Regions from separate parts of the Nonomuraea sp. NPDC050328 genome, predicted to be linked through region 1. Evidence: predicted binding sites of a transcription regulator. Region 1 holds the regulator's gene; the other holds the start of a gene.
The links. The regulator LexA, encoded in region 1, represses DNA repair genes until DNA is damaged. The targets are predictions, from matches to a motif close to TCGAACANNTGTTCGA.
Positions count from the first base shown of each region.

Region 2: a site for LexA is predicted at 3,048-3,063, ahead of ACIBG7_RS14210 (Rv2578c family radical SAM protein). Genes of this name have one in related genera too.

Region 1 is NZ_JBITIW010000008.1:331,502-338,820, reverse strand. Features, by position in the region: gene ACIBG7_RS29100 (PDZ domain-containing protein) at 1-878, shown strand, start outside; gene ACIBG7_RS29095 (MalY/PatB family protein) at 1,024-2,046, opposite strand; gene lexA (transcriptional repressor LexA) at 2,602-3,309, opposite strand; gene nrdR (transcriptional regulator NrdR) at 5,509-5,967, shown strand; gene ACIBG7_RS29080 (vitamin B12-dependent ribonucleotide reductase) at 5,964-7,319, shown strand, end outside.
Region 2 is NZ_JBITIW010000003.1:582,182-589,500, forward strand. Features, by position in the region: gene ACIBG7_RS14185 (penicillin-binding transpeptidase domain-containing protein) at 1-749, shown strand, start outside; gene ACIBG7_RS14190 (TetR/AcrR family transcriptional regulator) at 769-1,341, opposite strand; gene ACIBG7_RS14195 (alpha/beta fold hydrolase) at 1,351-2,187, opposite strand; gene ACIBG7_RS14200 (hypothetical protein) at 2,252-2,647, opposite strand; gene ACIBG7_RS14205 (DUF3040 domain-containing protein) at 2,658-2,924, opposite strand; gene ACIBG7_RS14210 (Rv2578c family radical SAM protein) at 3,073-4,113, shown strand; gene ACIBG7_RS14215 (aminotransferase class V-fold PLP-dependent enzyme) at 4,110-5,282, opposite strand; gene ACIBG7_RS14220 (S41 family peptidase) at 5,622-7,319, shown strand, end outside.

The sequences.
Region 1 (7,319 bases):
AGTCCTCCGACCACAAGGCGCGCTCGCCGCTCCTGGAGCCCGGCGTGGCCGTCCGCGAGGGCGACGCCATCGTCGCCGTGGCCGGCCGTCCCGTCGACCCCGTCCGCGGCCCCCTCGCCCTCCTGTCCGGTACGGCGGAGCATCCGGTCGAGCTGACCATCCGCCCGGCCTCCGGCGGCGAGACCCGGCGGGTCGTCGTCACGCCCGTCGCCGACGAGACCGCCCTGCGCTACCACGCCTGGGTGGAGGGTCGCCGCGCCCGCGTCCACGAGCTGTCCGGCGGGCGGCTCGGCTACCTGCACGTGCCGGACATGGTCTCCTCCGGCTGGGCGCAGTTCCACCGCGACCTCCGGACCGAGATGGCCCGCGAGGGCCTCGTCGTCGACCTCCGCGAGAACGGGGGCGGGCACACCTCCGAGCTCGTCCTGGAGAAGCTGTCCCGCCGGGTCACCGGCTGGGTCCGCTCACGCGGCTACGAGCCCATGCGCTACCCCGTCGACTCGCCGCGCGGCGCCATCGTGGCCATCGCCGACGAGTTCGCCGGCTCGGACGGTGACATCGTCAGCTCCGGCATCAAGGCCCGCAAGCTCGGCCCGCTCATCGGCACCCGCACCTGGGGCGGCGTCATCGGCATCGACTCGCGCTACTCCCTGGTGGACGGCACCGTCGTCACCCAGCCCCGGTACTCCCACTGGCTGGAAGGACAGGAGTGGGGGGTGGAGAACTACGGCGTCGACCCGGACCTCGAGGTCGTCACCACCCCGCAGGACCGCGCCGCCGGGCGTGACCCGCAGCTGGACAAGGCGATCGAGCTCGCCCTCGCCGCCCTCACCGACACCCCCGCCGCCACCGCCCCGCCCCTGCCCCCGCTGACCTGACCCCGGAGACGAGAGGAAGGGGCACGGGCACCCGCCCTGCCCCTTCCCGGGTCCTGAGCCCGGCTTGGGGAGCCGCCGCGCCCAGTTCATCCATCCGGTTCGCCGGCCGGAGGCCTTGGGCTCCTGAGCGGACGCGGCCCGTTCTCTAGAACTCCACGGACGAGATCCGCCCGACCAGTTCCTCCAGCACGGGCAACGAGGTGGCGAAGTTGAGCCGCGCGAAGTTCTCCCCGCCGGGCCCGAACTGCTCACCCCCGCTGAGCAGGACCCCCGCCTCCCGCTCCAGCCGCTCGGCCGCCCCCGGCCGCCCGAAGTCGAGCCACGCCAGGTAGGTGGCCTCAGGCACCCGATACCCGACCCCGGCCGGCAACCGCTCGGCCAGCATCCGCCGGTTCCGGTCGAGCAGACCGAGGATCTCGGCCAGCCAGGGCTCCCCGTGCCGCCAGGCCGCGACCGTCGCCTCCACCCCGAACAGGTTCGCCTCGCCGTACAGGAACTTCGGCGCCGACCACACGGCCTTCCGCGTGGCCTCGTGCCCGAAGTGCGCCACCGCGCACCGGACCCCGCCCAGGTTGAACGCCTTGGACGCCGAGGTCAGCGTGATCGTCCGCTCCGGGAGCAGCGTGGCGAACGGGATGTGCCGGTGCGGCTCGTACACCAGGTCGGCGTGGATCTCGTCGGAGATGACCACCAGGTCGTGCCGCTCCGCCGCCTCGGCCAACTCGGTCAGCTCGGCCCGCGTGAACGCCCGTCCGGTCGGGTTGTGCGGGTTGACCAGCAGCAGCACCTTGGCCCGTGCCAGATCCGGTACCTCGAACCGCCACCCGTCCCCGTCCGTGTCCACTTGTGCGGCGATCGGCAGGATGGGGCGGTTCATCTCGGTCAGCGACGCCACGAACGCGTTGTAGGTCGGCGTGTGCACCGCCACCGGATCGCCGGGCTCGGTGATCGTGTGCAGGATGACCTGGAGGGCCTGGTTGAGGTCGCTGAACGCCCTGACCCGGTCCGGGCCCGAGGGCCGCCAGCCGTACTTGCCCTCCGACCGCTCGGCGAACGCCTCGATGAGCGGTGCCGGGGCGTACTGCTCGTCCCAGGTCGGATACCCCAGGTCGGTGACGATCCGCCGTTCCAGGGCCTCCCGGATCACCGGGGCCACCGGGAAGTCCATGTCCGCCACCCAGGCGGGAATCACCCCCGGGCCCGCTTTGGACCACTTAACCCCGTCGCGTAGCGCTTTGAGGTCTTCCGCCCGGAAAGTGTCGTTCACCCTTTCAGTCTAGATCACCCCCTCTTTTCGCCCCAGCCCCGCTTCCTGGCACCGCCTTGGCGGGGCTCGGGGGCTGCTTTGCGGTGAAGAGGTCCGCCTGTACGGGAGCGTGGGCGCGCCTGAACCGGGGCCCGGCCGGCCCGAGCAAGTGGCCGACCATCCAACCCGGCCGGCCCACCGAAGTGACGAGAAGCCCCAGGGCACCGGACGCCTCAGCAGAAGCGGCGGCCAGGCTCAAGGCGCGGCGGCTCAAGCAGCGGGGGCATGAGGCGGCAAGGAACAGGCCAGGGGGCGGGTCTTAGGGGTCGGCAAGTAGCGGGGCACTCAGGGGGCTCAGAAGGTACCGAGGCGCTCACCGGGTGAGGCTCAGGAGGAGAAGGCGAAACGACTGAGGAACCAGGTGGGGGCCGGTCGGCCGCCCGTGTGCGGACGGGGGCCGACCGGTCGGAGGGGGTTTCAGAGGCGGCGAAGCACCGCCACGACCTTGCCCAGGACGCTGGCCTCATCGCCGGGGATCGGGTCGTAGTTGGGGTTGTGCGGGACGAGCCAGACATGCCCGTCCTTGCGCTTGAACGTCTTGACGGTCGCCTCACCGTCGATCATCGCGGCCACGATGTCGCCACTCTCGGCCACCGGCTGCTGCCGTACGACCACCCAGTCGCCGTCGGCGATCGCCGCCTCGATCATCGAGTCACCGCTGACCTGGAGCAGGAAGAGCGTGCCCTCGCCCACGAGCTGCTTGGGCAGGGCGAACACGTCCTCCACGCTCTCCTCGGCCAGGATCGGCCCACCGGCGGCGATCCGGCCGACCAGCGGCACGTACGCCGCCGTCGGGCGGCTCACCGGCGACTCGACCTCGTCGCCGTCCGGATCTACCCACAGCACCGGCTCACCCGGCAGCCGGACCTCCAACGCGCGCGGCCGGTGCGGATCGCGCCGCAGGTAGCCCTTTCGCTGCAAGGCCGTCAGCTGGTGCGACACGCTCGACGTGCTGGTCAGCTGGACCGCCTCGCCGATCTCGCGCATGGAGGGCGGGTACCCGCGCTGCTGCACCGAGTCGCGGATCACCTCCAGGATCTTGCGTTGCCTGGGCGTCAGACCCAGTGAGTCACGCCTGCGCAACGCGAGGTCGCTGACACCGTTGGAGTCATCGTGCTCGCTCATGCCCTGTTCCTCCTCACCGGCAGACCTTCCGGTCCGTGGTTCGTGTGTCGCACACAGCGACGATATCGCCGTTGAAGATCATCCTCAAACAATTGTTCGAGTGTTCCTCGAAAATGTCGGGTCCCTGTGGTAGACCATCGTACGGGAGTTCGATCGACATCGTGTTCGATACGCCGATCTTTGTTCGGCCATTTTCGGTCGTGACGGGGCGGGAGGCCATTCATGCGGACGACCACAATCGCAGAGACCACCGACAATCTCACCTTGATCGCCGACGCCACCCGGGAGCCCCGTCATTCGAACACGCCCCCGCCGCGTCCCCGCCGCCCGGGCACCCCACCCCTCCGCCTCGTCCCGGCGCCCCGCTCGGACACGGGTACGGCGGAGCCTTCCGGTCCCGGGGTTCCGCGCTCCGCGGGAGTCGGTGGGGGAGGGGCGCCGGGGTCGGAGGGTGGCGTACTCGCTCGGGAAGGCCGCCCTGCACGCCGTCCAGCGAGCGGGCTCTGGGGGCGGCCGGGGAGCGGCGACGGCACGGCGCACTCGAGGAGCAGCGCGGGCGGGGGTGAGACGCTCGGTGTCGGTGTCGGTGTCGGTGTCGGTGTCGGTGGGCCAGGTGACCCTCCTGGAGCGGCCGAGGGTGATGGGCCGGCCTCGGAAGTGGCTGCCGAGGCCGTACGTCTGGCGAGCGTCACCGACCTCCAGGCGTTCCGGCAGGTAACTGGGCGGGCCGAGGCTGCGGGATCGTCGGAAGGACGGCGGCCGGCTGAGCAGGTGGCACGCGTGGGGGGCGAGGGGCGTCCGGAATGGGACAGGCCAAGAGTGTTTCCGGCTCGGGGTGGAACGGGAATCCGTCCCGTGGCCGGGGGTAGTACTACGGGGACGAGACGGCGGAGCTCGGGGGAGCGGCCGAAAGGGGGCGTAGTGGTGGCGGTGAAAGGCAACGGCACCCGGACGACACCGTCCGGCACGGGACGCAAGGGCCGGACCAAGGGCCAGACACGGCGACGGGGCGCAGGCCGTGACGCGGCCCCCAGCGTGCCCCACCCTCGCGTGGGCAGCATCGTCCAGGGCGGCCTGTCCGACGACGGCACCGGCGGCGGCACCGGCACTGGCAGCGGTGGCGGTGGCGGTGGCCGTGCCGGGACCGGCCGCGTTGGGACTGGCCGTGCCGGGACAGGCCGTGTTGGAACTGGCCGTGCTGGGGCTGGCGGTGCGGGCGGTACTGGGGTCGGCGCTCGCCGGGCACGTAGGGCTCGCACGTCGTTCCGTCTCACCCGCCGGGGCCGCATCGTGGTGGCCGCGTTGATCGTCCTACTGGCTGTAGCGGGTTACTGGCTGGGCACCCTAGCAAGCTGACGCTCGGTCACTGTCACTCCACTCAAGCTGACGCTCGGCCGCTGCCACCTCCCTCAAGGTGACGCTCGGCCGCCGTCACTTCATTCAATGGGCGCCGCCTACAACCGGCGCCCATTCGTCGTCTCCGACCGCAGGACCTCGGGCTTGGCGGGAGGGCGGGCGCAGAATCCAGGGTCGGGCCGCGGCCGGGTTGGCAGCGTCCCACATGGGCCCGGAGGGGAATCAAGGCGCGGGGCCCCGACGGGGTGGGCGGGATAGGGGCGGCGGGGAGAGCGAGACCCGGGGCCGGCCCGACGGGGGGGCGAGGCGGGGAAGCACGGCAAGCCCAGGGAAAGCGGCTGAGGCGTGGGGCGGGGCGTCAGCCAAGGCGGCCTGAGGCGTGGGGCGGGGAGTCCGCCAAGGCGGGCTGTGGCGTGGCGCGGGGAAGTCGGTCAAGGCGGGCTGAGGTATGGCGCGGCGAAGTCGGGGCCAGGTGGGCTGAAGAGGAGAGTCCGACCGGCTGGGGACCAGGGCTGAGAGGGCGGCGGAGGGCGGGAATTCCCTGGTAGCCAGGAGTGTTTCCGCAGGTCGGGAGCCCCTATACCAGACCCGCCCACCCCCCGGAACCCGGCAGAATCCCATCCTCGGAACACCCGCACCACGCCCCCCACCGGCGACACGCCGACTGATCAGCCACTTCGCTGGGAAGCCGCCCGGCAAGTTGCGATCACGGCCCGGCAGTTCTACGGTTGGACCACAACATCTAGTACTTACACCGATGTAGTTCACCACAAATTGTGTTTCCGTGACCCTGCTTTGGCGACCCTTGAAGGTCGGGAAACGCGTGTGTCAAGGAGGCGTGGCGTGCACTGTCCGTTCTGTCGCCACCCGGACACCAGGGTGATCGACAGTCGCTCCACGGACGACGGGGCCGCCATCCGGCGACGCAGAACCTGTCCGGAGTGCGGGCGGCGGTTCACCACGCAGGAGACGGTCCTGCTGATGGTGAGCAAGAGAAGTGGCGTGACCGAACCGTTCTCGCGGGACAAGGTGGTCGCGGGCGTGCGGCGGGCGTGCCAGGGCAGGCCGGTGGGCGAGGACTCGCTGGCGCAGCTCGGGCAGCAGGTCGAGGAGGCCATCCGGGCGAAGGGCGTGGCCGAGATCCCGTCCAACGAGGTGGGCCTGGCGATCCTCGGCCCGCTGCGGGAGCTGGACGAGGTGGCGTATTTGCGGTTCGCGTCGGTCTACCGGGGTTTCGAGAGCCTGGCGGACTTTGAAGCGGAGATCGAACAGTTGAAGGCGGAGAAGGGGGACAAGCAATGACGGAGACGGTGTCATCGCGCAAGCGCAGCAAGGGCCTGAAGATGAAGAGGATCTTCACCAAGCCGGGCGTGCACCCGTATGACGAGATCACCTGGGAGCGCCGGGACGTCGTGATGACGAACTGGCGCGACGGCTCGATCAACTTCGAGCAGCGTGGTGTGGAGTTCCCCGACTTCTGGTCGGTCAACGCGGCCAACATCGTGACGACCAAGTACTTCCGGGGCGCGGTCGGCACCCCGCAGCGTGAGTGGTCGCTCAAGCAGCTCGTGGACCGCGTGGTCGGCATGTACACCCGGACCGGTGTCGAGAACGGCTACTTCGCCTCCGACGAGGACGCCGAGATCTTCGACCACGAGCTGAAGCACGCGCTGGTCCACCAGATCTTCGCCTACAACTCGCCCGTGTGGTTCAACGTCGGCACCAAGTCGCCACAGCAGGTCAGCGCCTGTTTCATCCTGTCGGTGGACGACACCATGGAGTCGATCCTCGACTGGTACAAGGAAGAGGGCGTGATCTTCAAGGGCGGTTCTGGCGCGGGGGTCAACCTGTCCCGCATCCGCTCGTCCAAGGAGCTGCTGTCCAGCGGCGGTACGGCCAGCGGCCCGGTGTCCTTCATGCGCGGCGCGGACGCGAGCGCGGGCACCATCAAGTCCGGCGGCGCGACTCGCCGGGCGGCCAAGATGGTCGTGCTCGACGTCGACCACCCCGACATCGAGGAGTTCATCGAGACCAAGGCGCGCGAGGAGGACAAGGTCCGCGCGCTGCGTGACGCCGGTTTCGACATGGACCTCGGCGGCAAGGACATCGTCAGCGTCCAGTACCAGAACGCCAACAACTCGGTCCGCGTCTCGGACGAGTTCATGCGCGCGGTGGACGCGGGCGAGAAGTTCGGCCTGCGCGCCCGCCTGACCGGCGAGATCATCGAGACGATCGACGCCAAGGACCTCTTCACCAAGATGGCCAAGGCCGCGTGGGAGTGCGCGGACCCGGGCGTGCAGTACGACGACACGATCAACGACTGGCACACGACGCCGGAAACGGGCCGGATCACCGCGTCCAACCCGTGTTCGGAATATGTCCACCTGGACAATTCCTCGTGCAACCTGGCGAGCATCAACCTGCTGAAGTTCCTGAAGGACGACAACTCCTTCGATGTCGCCAATTTCGTGAAGCTGACCGAGCTGATCATCACCTCGATGGACATCTCGATCACTTTCGCCGACTTCCCGACAGAGAAGATCGGCGAGACCACCCGCGCCTACCGCCAGCTCGGCATCGGCTACGCCAACCTCGGCGCGCTGCTGATGGCGACCGGCCACGCCTACGACTCCGACGGCGGCCGCGCGGTCGCC
Region 2 (7,319 bases), on a different contig from region 1:
TGAACCGCGCCCTGGACGGCCAGTACGCCCCCGGCTCCACCTTCAAGGCCGTCACCGCCCTCGGCCTGCTGGCCGAAGGCGTCAAGCCCGCCGACCGGGTGAGCTGCCCCAAGTACGCCTACGTCGGCGGCCTCAAGATCCGCAACTCCGAGCACGCCGAGTACGGCTCGCTCAGCTTCTCCGACTCCTTCGCCTACTCCTGCAACACCACGATCGCGCCCATGGCCCAGAAGCAGCTCGGCGCCGACAAGCTCCAGCAGGCCGCCGAGCTGGTCGGCTTCAACCAGCCGCTGCAGATCGGCGTGCCGGCCCGCCAGCCCAGCTTCCCGAAGGCCACCTCCGACTCCGAGCTGGCCGCCGCCTCCTTCGGCCAGGCCCGGCTGATCGCCACCCCGCTCACCATGGCCTCCGTCGGCGCCGCCATCGCCGACGGCACCTGGCGCCCGCCCACCCTGGTCGAGGGCCGCAAACAGAAGGCCGAGCCGCGCCCGCTGCCGGACCAGGTGCTCAAGCCGCTGCACCAGATGATGTCCGCGGTGGTCACCAAGGGCACCGCCAAGGCCGCCGGCCTGCCCGCCGGGACCTACGGCAAGACCGGCACCGCCGAGTACGGCAACCCGGTGGCCGGCCAGCACGCCTGGTTCATGGGCTTCAAGGGCGAGGTCGCCTTCGCGGTGATCGTCGAGGGCGGCGGAGGCGGCGGCAAGGTCGCCGCGCCGATCGCCGCCCGCTTCCTCAACGGCCTGTGACCGCCCGCCCCGGCCGGCTCTACGCGCGTACCCCGCGCAGCCACAGCTCCAGCAGCCGGTCGGCGTACCCGGTGGTCAGCGGGCCGGTCCGCAGCAGCCACCGGTAGTAGAACGGCCCGTACAGCGCCTCGACCGCCACGTCCAGGTCGAGGCCGGCCGGCAGGCCCGCGGTGCGCAGCCGCGCCTTGACCGCCTCCAGCGCAGGGCGCAGCAGCCGCTCCAGCAACTGCTCGGCCAGCACCGGGTCGTCCTGCACCTCGGTGTTGAGCGCCCGGTAGGCCGAGGCGAAGGCGGGGTCGTTGAACTCCGCGACCGTCTCGTGCAGCACCAGCCGCAGGTCGGCGGCCAGGTCCCCGGTGTCGGGCAGCACCACCTGCTCTTGGGCGGCGGCGTTGTGCCGCTGGAAGGCGTCGAACATCACCGCCGCCTTCGACGGCCACCACCGGTAGATCGTCTGCTTGCCCACCCCCGCCCGCGCCGCGATCGCCTCCACGGTCAGCTTCGCGTACCCGATCTCCTGCACCAGCTCGAGCGCCGCCGTCAGGATCGCCGTGCGCGAACGTTCGCTGCGGCGGGCGGGGTTGGGACTCATGCCGCCCAACTATACGGAACGGTCCGTCTTGCCGAGCAGCCCGGCCACCAGCACCGGAGCCAGCGCCGCCGCCCGCACCTGGTGATCCTGCCCGGCCACCACCTCGTGCCGCGCCCCGGCGAGCGTCGCCGTGATCAGCCGGGCCGCGTCGTGGAAGAAGCGCGGGCTGGCGCCGCCGCTCAGCACCAGCGCCGGTACGGCCAGCGAGGCCATGCGCTCCACCGGGAACACCCCGCCGCACGTGCCGTGCCCGAGCGCCGCCGAGTCGTAGGGCAGCGACGGCGCCAGCGCCTCCACCTGCGGCCAGTACGGCTCGCGCCGCATCTGCTCGACCTGCGCCTCCGGCGTGCCGGCCACCGTCAGGAACAGCGCCGCCGCCTCCCCGCCGCGCCCCTCGCGCAGCAGCCGGGTCAGCTCGGCGTAGTAGGCGCGCCCCTCCTCGCCGTTGCCCGGGCTGTAGGGGCACTCGTACACCGCCACCCCGGCCAGCTCCACCCCGCGCGCCGCCGCCTCCAGCACCAGCGCCCCGCCCGAGGAGATCCCGTAGGCGTAGGCCCGTCCGCCCGCCGCGGCCACCACCGCCGCCAGGTCCTCCGCCTCGCGCGCCAGCGCCTCCTCGCCCGCCTCCTGCGCCGGAGCCTCCAGCCGGTACGGCGTGGCGTTGCCCGACCCGCCCCGCCCGCGCCGGTCGTAGTTGTACACGGTGAAGTGCCCGGCCAGCTCCCCGGCCAGCGCCGCGTTGGCGCTGCGGTCGCTGATCGCCCCGCACACCAGCACGATCGCCGGCCCGCTCCCCGCCCGCTCCAGCGCCAGCACCGTCCCGTCGGCGGATGTGACGTGCTCCATCGTCTCTCCCATGCTCGGCTGCGCGCCAGCCTCGCCACCCCCCGACCCCCCGTCAACCCCGCCGTCACCGATCGGGCGCCGGCCCGTCCTCGTGCTGGACCACGACGACCTGATCGTCGTCCTCGTAGACGACCCTGCCGGGGTCCGGCGACTCCACCCGGACGCACCTCTCGCCGTGCGCGTCGAGGATCTCCAGGTAGCCCGCCACCCGGTCGATGAGATGGCTCGCCGAGGCCTTGAACCAGGCCGCCGCCCCGGGATTCAGCTCCCGGTCGTAGACGGTGGGATCCACGGCGGAGGGATCGGTGACGTTCGCCTCGTACCAGGCGTTGCCCTCCCGCCAGAACCGCTCCTCCCGCGGGGAGAGCCTGCCCTCCTTGCCCAGCCGGTTCACCAGGCCGAAGACGCCGGGATGGACGCCACGGCGGTTCGGCTCCGGGCTCTGGAACCGCACATACACCGCCACGGACCTACAGGGCCAGGGCGAGGGCGGTGTCGTTGCGCAGGACCATGATGAGCAGCGTCGCCACCAGCGTGGCGATCAGCACCCAGCTCACCAGGATGATCACCGTGGAGCGTCGCGGGCGACGGGGCACGGCGGCGTCACGGGACCTGGCCTCACCCCGGCCGGCCCGCCGGTTGAACGACTCCAGACGCGCGACCAGTCGCGGGTCCTCCTCGACGAGGTGCTGCTCGATCTGGGCCAGCATCCGCTCCTCATCCTGCGACCAGGCCATGATGGATGCACCTCCGGAACGCACGTTCTGTGCCGACGTTCTGCCCACCCTTGAAGATCGTTATCCGCTCCTTGGCCTGGGAATTACGATCGCTTTCCCCGCGCCCCCGAGTTGCGATCAAGACCGAACAGTTGTTCTAATCAAGCCTATGCGCTGGGACAACCTGCGACTCGACGGCTCCACCGACGCGGCGGCCTCGCCGCTGTTCGGCGCGGTCGAGCGCACCTTCGACACCCCCGCCTTCCGCGGGATGACCTTCTACGAGGTCCGAGCGCGCTCGATCATCAACAAGGTCCCCGCCGTCAGCCGCGTCCCCTTCGACCACACGATCAACCCCTACCGCGGCTGCGCCCACCGCTGCGTCTACTGCTTCGCCCGCAACACCCACACCTACCTCGACCTCGACGCCGGCCTCGACTTCGACTCCAAGGTCATCGTGAAGGTCAACGCCCCCGAGCTCACCCGCCGCGAACTCGCCTCGCCCCGCTGGCGCGGCCGGCCGATCGCGATGGGCACCAACGTCGACTGCTACCAGCGCGCCGAAGGCCGCTACCGCCTCATGCCCGGCATCATCACCGCGCTGAGCGAGGCGGCCAACCCCTTCTCCATCCTCACCAAGGGCACGCTCATCCTGCGCGACCTCGACCTGCTCACCCGGGCGGCCGAGGTCACCGACGTCAGCACCGCCTTCTCCGTCGGCTTCGTCGACGCCGACGCCTGGCAGGCGGTCGAGCCGGGCACCCCGCACCCGCACCGCCGGCTGGAGGCCTGCCGTACGCTCAACGAGGCCGGGATCCCCTGCGGGGTGCTGATGGCGCCGATCCTGCCCTACCTCACCGACTCCCCCGGCCAGCTCGACCAGACCGTGCGGGCCATCGCCGAGTCCGGCGCCACCCACCTGACGCCGATCGTGCTGCACCTGCGGCCGGGGGCGCGCGAGTGGTTCCTGACCTGGCTGGGCCGCACGCACCCGCGGCTGGTGCCCCGCTACCTGGAGCTGTACGGCAGAGGAGCCTACGCGCCGCGAGGCTACCAGGAGCGGATCGCCGGGCAGGTCCGCGAGCTGGCCGAGCGCTACGGCATCGGCAAGGGCGGCACCCGCCCCCGCCTCCGCCCCAGACTCCGCCACCCCGCCCCGGCCCCGGCCCCGGCCCGGCACCCCGAGCCGGAACAGCTCGCCCTGCTCTAACGGGCGGACGAGGCGAGCTCGCCGAGGGCGGCGGCCAGGCGGTCGAGCTCCTCCTCGGTGTTGTAGTAGTGCACCGAGGCCCGCACCGCCGACGGCACCGCGAAGGGGTCGAGCCGCTGGTGGGCGATGTCGGTGGCGCTGACGTTGATCCCCTGCTCCCGCAGCGCCAGCCGGACCGCCCCGCTGTCTCGCCCGGCGACGGTGAAGGAGACGATCGCCCCCCGCACCGCCCCACGGTCCAGCACCTGCACCCCGGGGATCCCCGCCAGCCGCTCCCGCAGCCCGGCGGCCAGCTCCCGCACCCGCGCCCAGACCGCCTCCATCCCCAGACCCCGCGCGTACTCGGCCGCCACCCCCAAGGCGATCTGCCCTGCGACATACCGCTCCCACGTCTCATACCGCCGCGCATCACCGCGCATCTCGTAGCCGCCCGGCGAGGTCCACTCGGCCGACAGCAGGTCGAGGAACGGCGGCCGGTGCCAGCCCAGCACCTCCCGCCGCACGTACAGGAACCCGGTCCCGCGCGGCCCGCGCATGAACTTGCGCCCGGTCGCCGACAGGAAGTCGCACCCCAGCTCGGCCACGTCCACCGGCACCTGCCCCACCGCCTGGCAGGCGTCCAGCAGGTAGGGGACCCCGTGCTCGCGGGTCAGCCGCCCCACCTCGGCCGCCGGGTTGACCAGCCCGTTGTGCGTGGGCATGTAGTTGATCGCCACCAGCCCCACCCCGCCCCGCCGCAGCGACGCCTCCAGCGCCGCCAGCGACAGCTCCCCGGACGGCTCGTCCGGCAGCACCTCCACCTCCAGTCCCCGCTGCAGGAAGGCGATCCCGTTGCTGGCGTACTCGCTGCTGGTCGTCACCACCCGCGCGCCCGGCCCGAACTCCAGCCCGTAGAAGGCCAGGTCCCAGGCCCGGGTCGCGTTCTCGACGTAGGCGATCTCCTCACGCCCGGCCCCGACGAGCGCGGCGACCGAGTCGTAGAAGCCCTCCACCGCCCCGGCCTGCCGGTCGGCGGCCTCGTAACCGCCGATCCCGGCCTCCAGCGCCAGGTGCGCGGTGAGCGCCTCGGTCACCGGCAGCGGCGGCAGCGCGGCGCCGGCGTTGTTCAGGTGCACGACGGTACGGCAGGCGGGAGTCTCGGCCCGAACCTTGTCTACATCAATCCTCATAGTGGGTATTTACCGCACTAGCCCCACAAGGGGCACTTCATCGCCAACGGGGGGAAACCATGGCAGACAGCAAGAAGAAACCCGCGGCCAAGTCCGGCAAGGCCAAGAAGGCCGCGATCAAGGAATCCAGGGCGGCCAAGAACGCCAAGAAGCAGACGGCACGCGAGCCCGAAGCCTGATATCACCTGACAGGTAGCACCTCGTCCGCCACCTGATCCGGCCGCCGGGGGGCCGGACCACGCCCGGCCACCCGAACCGGTACGGCTCGCACGCACCCGTGGGCCGCGCCGCGCGCGACACCGGCGACCGCGCGAGCCGTACCAGCCCGAAAGCGAGCCCATGTCCGCCTACCTGCGCTTCCCCGCCATCCTCGGCGACGTCGTCGTCTTCTCCGCCGAAGACGACCTGTGGATGGTCTCCGCCACCGGCGGACGCGCCTTCCGCCTGACCGCCGGCCTGGCCGAAGCCACCTACCCCCGCTTCTCCCCCAAAGGCGACCAGCTCGCCTTCACCGGCCGCGAAGAAGGCCCCGAAGAGGTCTACGCCATGCCCGCCGACGGCGGCGCCGCCCAGCGCCTCACCTTCCACGGCGCCCGCTCCACCGTCACCGGCTGGGACCCCGACGGCGCCATCCTCTACGCCAGCGACGAATGCCAGCCCTTCGACGGCCGCACCTGGCTGCACCGCGTCACCCCCGGCGGCCAGCCCCACCGCCTGCCCTACGGCCCGGCCACCTCCATCGCCCACGGCCCCGACGGCATGATCGTCCTCGGCCGCAACACCGCCGACCCCGCCCGCTGGAAGCGCTACCGCGGCGGCACCGCCGGCGACCTGTGGATCGACACCGCCGGCACCGGCGAGTTCCACCGCCTCATCACCCTGCCCGGCAACCTCGCCTCCCCCTGCTGGCAAGGCGAACGCATCTGCTTCCTGTCCGACCACGACGGCGTCGGCAACGTCTACTCCTGCCTGCCCGACGGCAGCGACCTGCGCAAACTCACCGACCACCACGACTTCTACGCCCGCAACCTCTCCGGCGACGGCCGCACCCTCGTCTACCACGCCGGCGGCGACCTCTACCTGCTCGAACCCGGCCGCCCCGCCCGCCACGTCGAGGTCCGCCTGGCCAGCTCCCGCACCCAGCGCAACCGCCGCTTCGTCGAAGCCGCCGACTACCTCGACAGCGCCACCCTGGCCCCCGACGGCACCGGCGTCGCCCTCACCACCCGCGGCAAGGCCTACACCCTGGCCTGCTGGGAAGGCCCCGTCCTGCAGCACGGCCAGCCCGACGGCGTCCGCTACCGCCTGCTCACCTGGCTCAACGACCACCGCCGCCTCATCGCCGCCGCCAGCGGCGAACGCCCCGACGAACACCTCGTCCTCATCGACGACCACCACCAGCGCACCATCGCCACCCTCGGCCGCATCGTCGAACTGGCCCCCGACCCCGCCCACGACCGCGTCGCCGTCACCACCCACCGCAACGAACTGCACCTGGTCGACCTCGACCGCGCCGAATCCACCCTCGTCGAGGCCAACCCGCACGGCTGCCCCGAAGACCTCGCCTGGTCACCCGACGGCAACTGGCTCGCCTACGCCGCCCCCACCACCTCCCAGACCAGCGCCATCAAACTCCACCGCCCCGCCACCGCCACCGCGGCCGCCACCACCGTCCAGGCCACCGAACCCGTCCTGCGCGACAGCGCCCCCGCCTTCGACCCCCGCGGCCGCTACCTGTACTTCATCGGCAAACGCACCTTCGACCCCGTCTACGACGCCCTCCAGTTCGACCTCGGCTTCCCCCTCGGCTCCCGCCCCTACGCCCTCGCCCTGCGCCCCGGCATCCCCGACCCGTTCGTCCCCGTCTCCCGCCCCCTCGACGCCAAGGACGACGACGAGGACGAACCCGGCGACCTCGACATCGACCTCGACGGCCTCGCCGACCGCGTCACCGCCTTCCCCCTGCCCGAAGGCCGCTACGAACGCATCGCCGGCGTCTCCGCCACCAAGATCCTCATCCAGTCCAGCCCCCTCGAA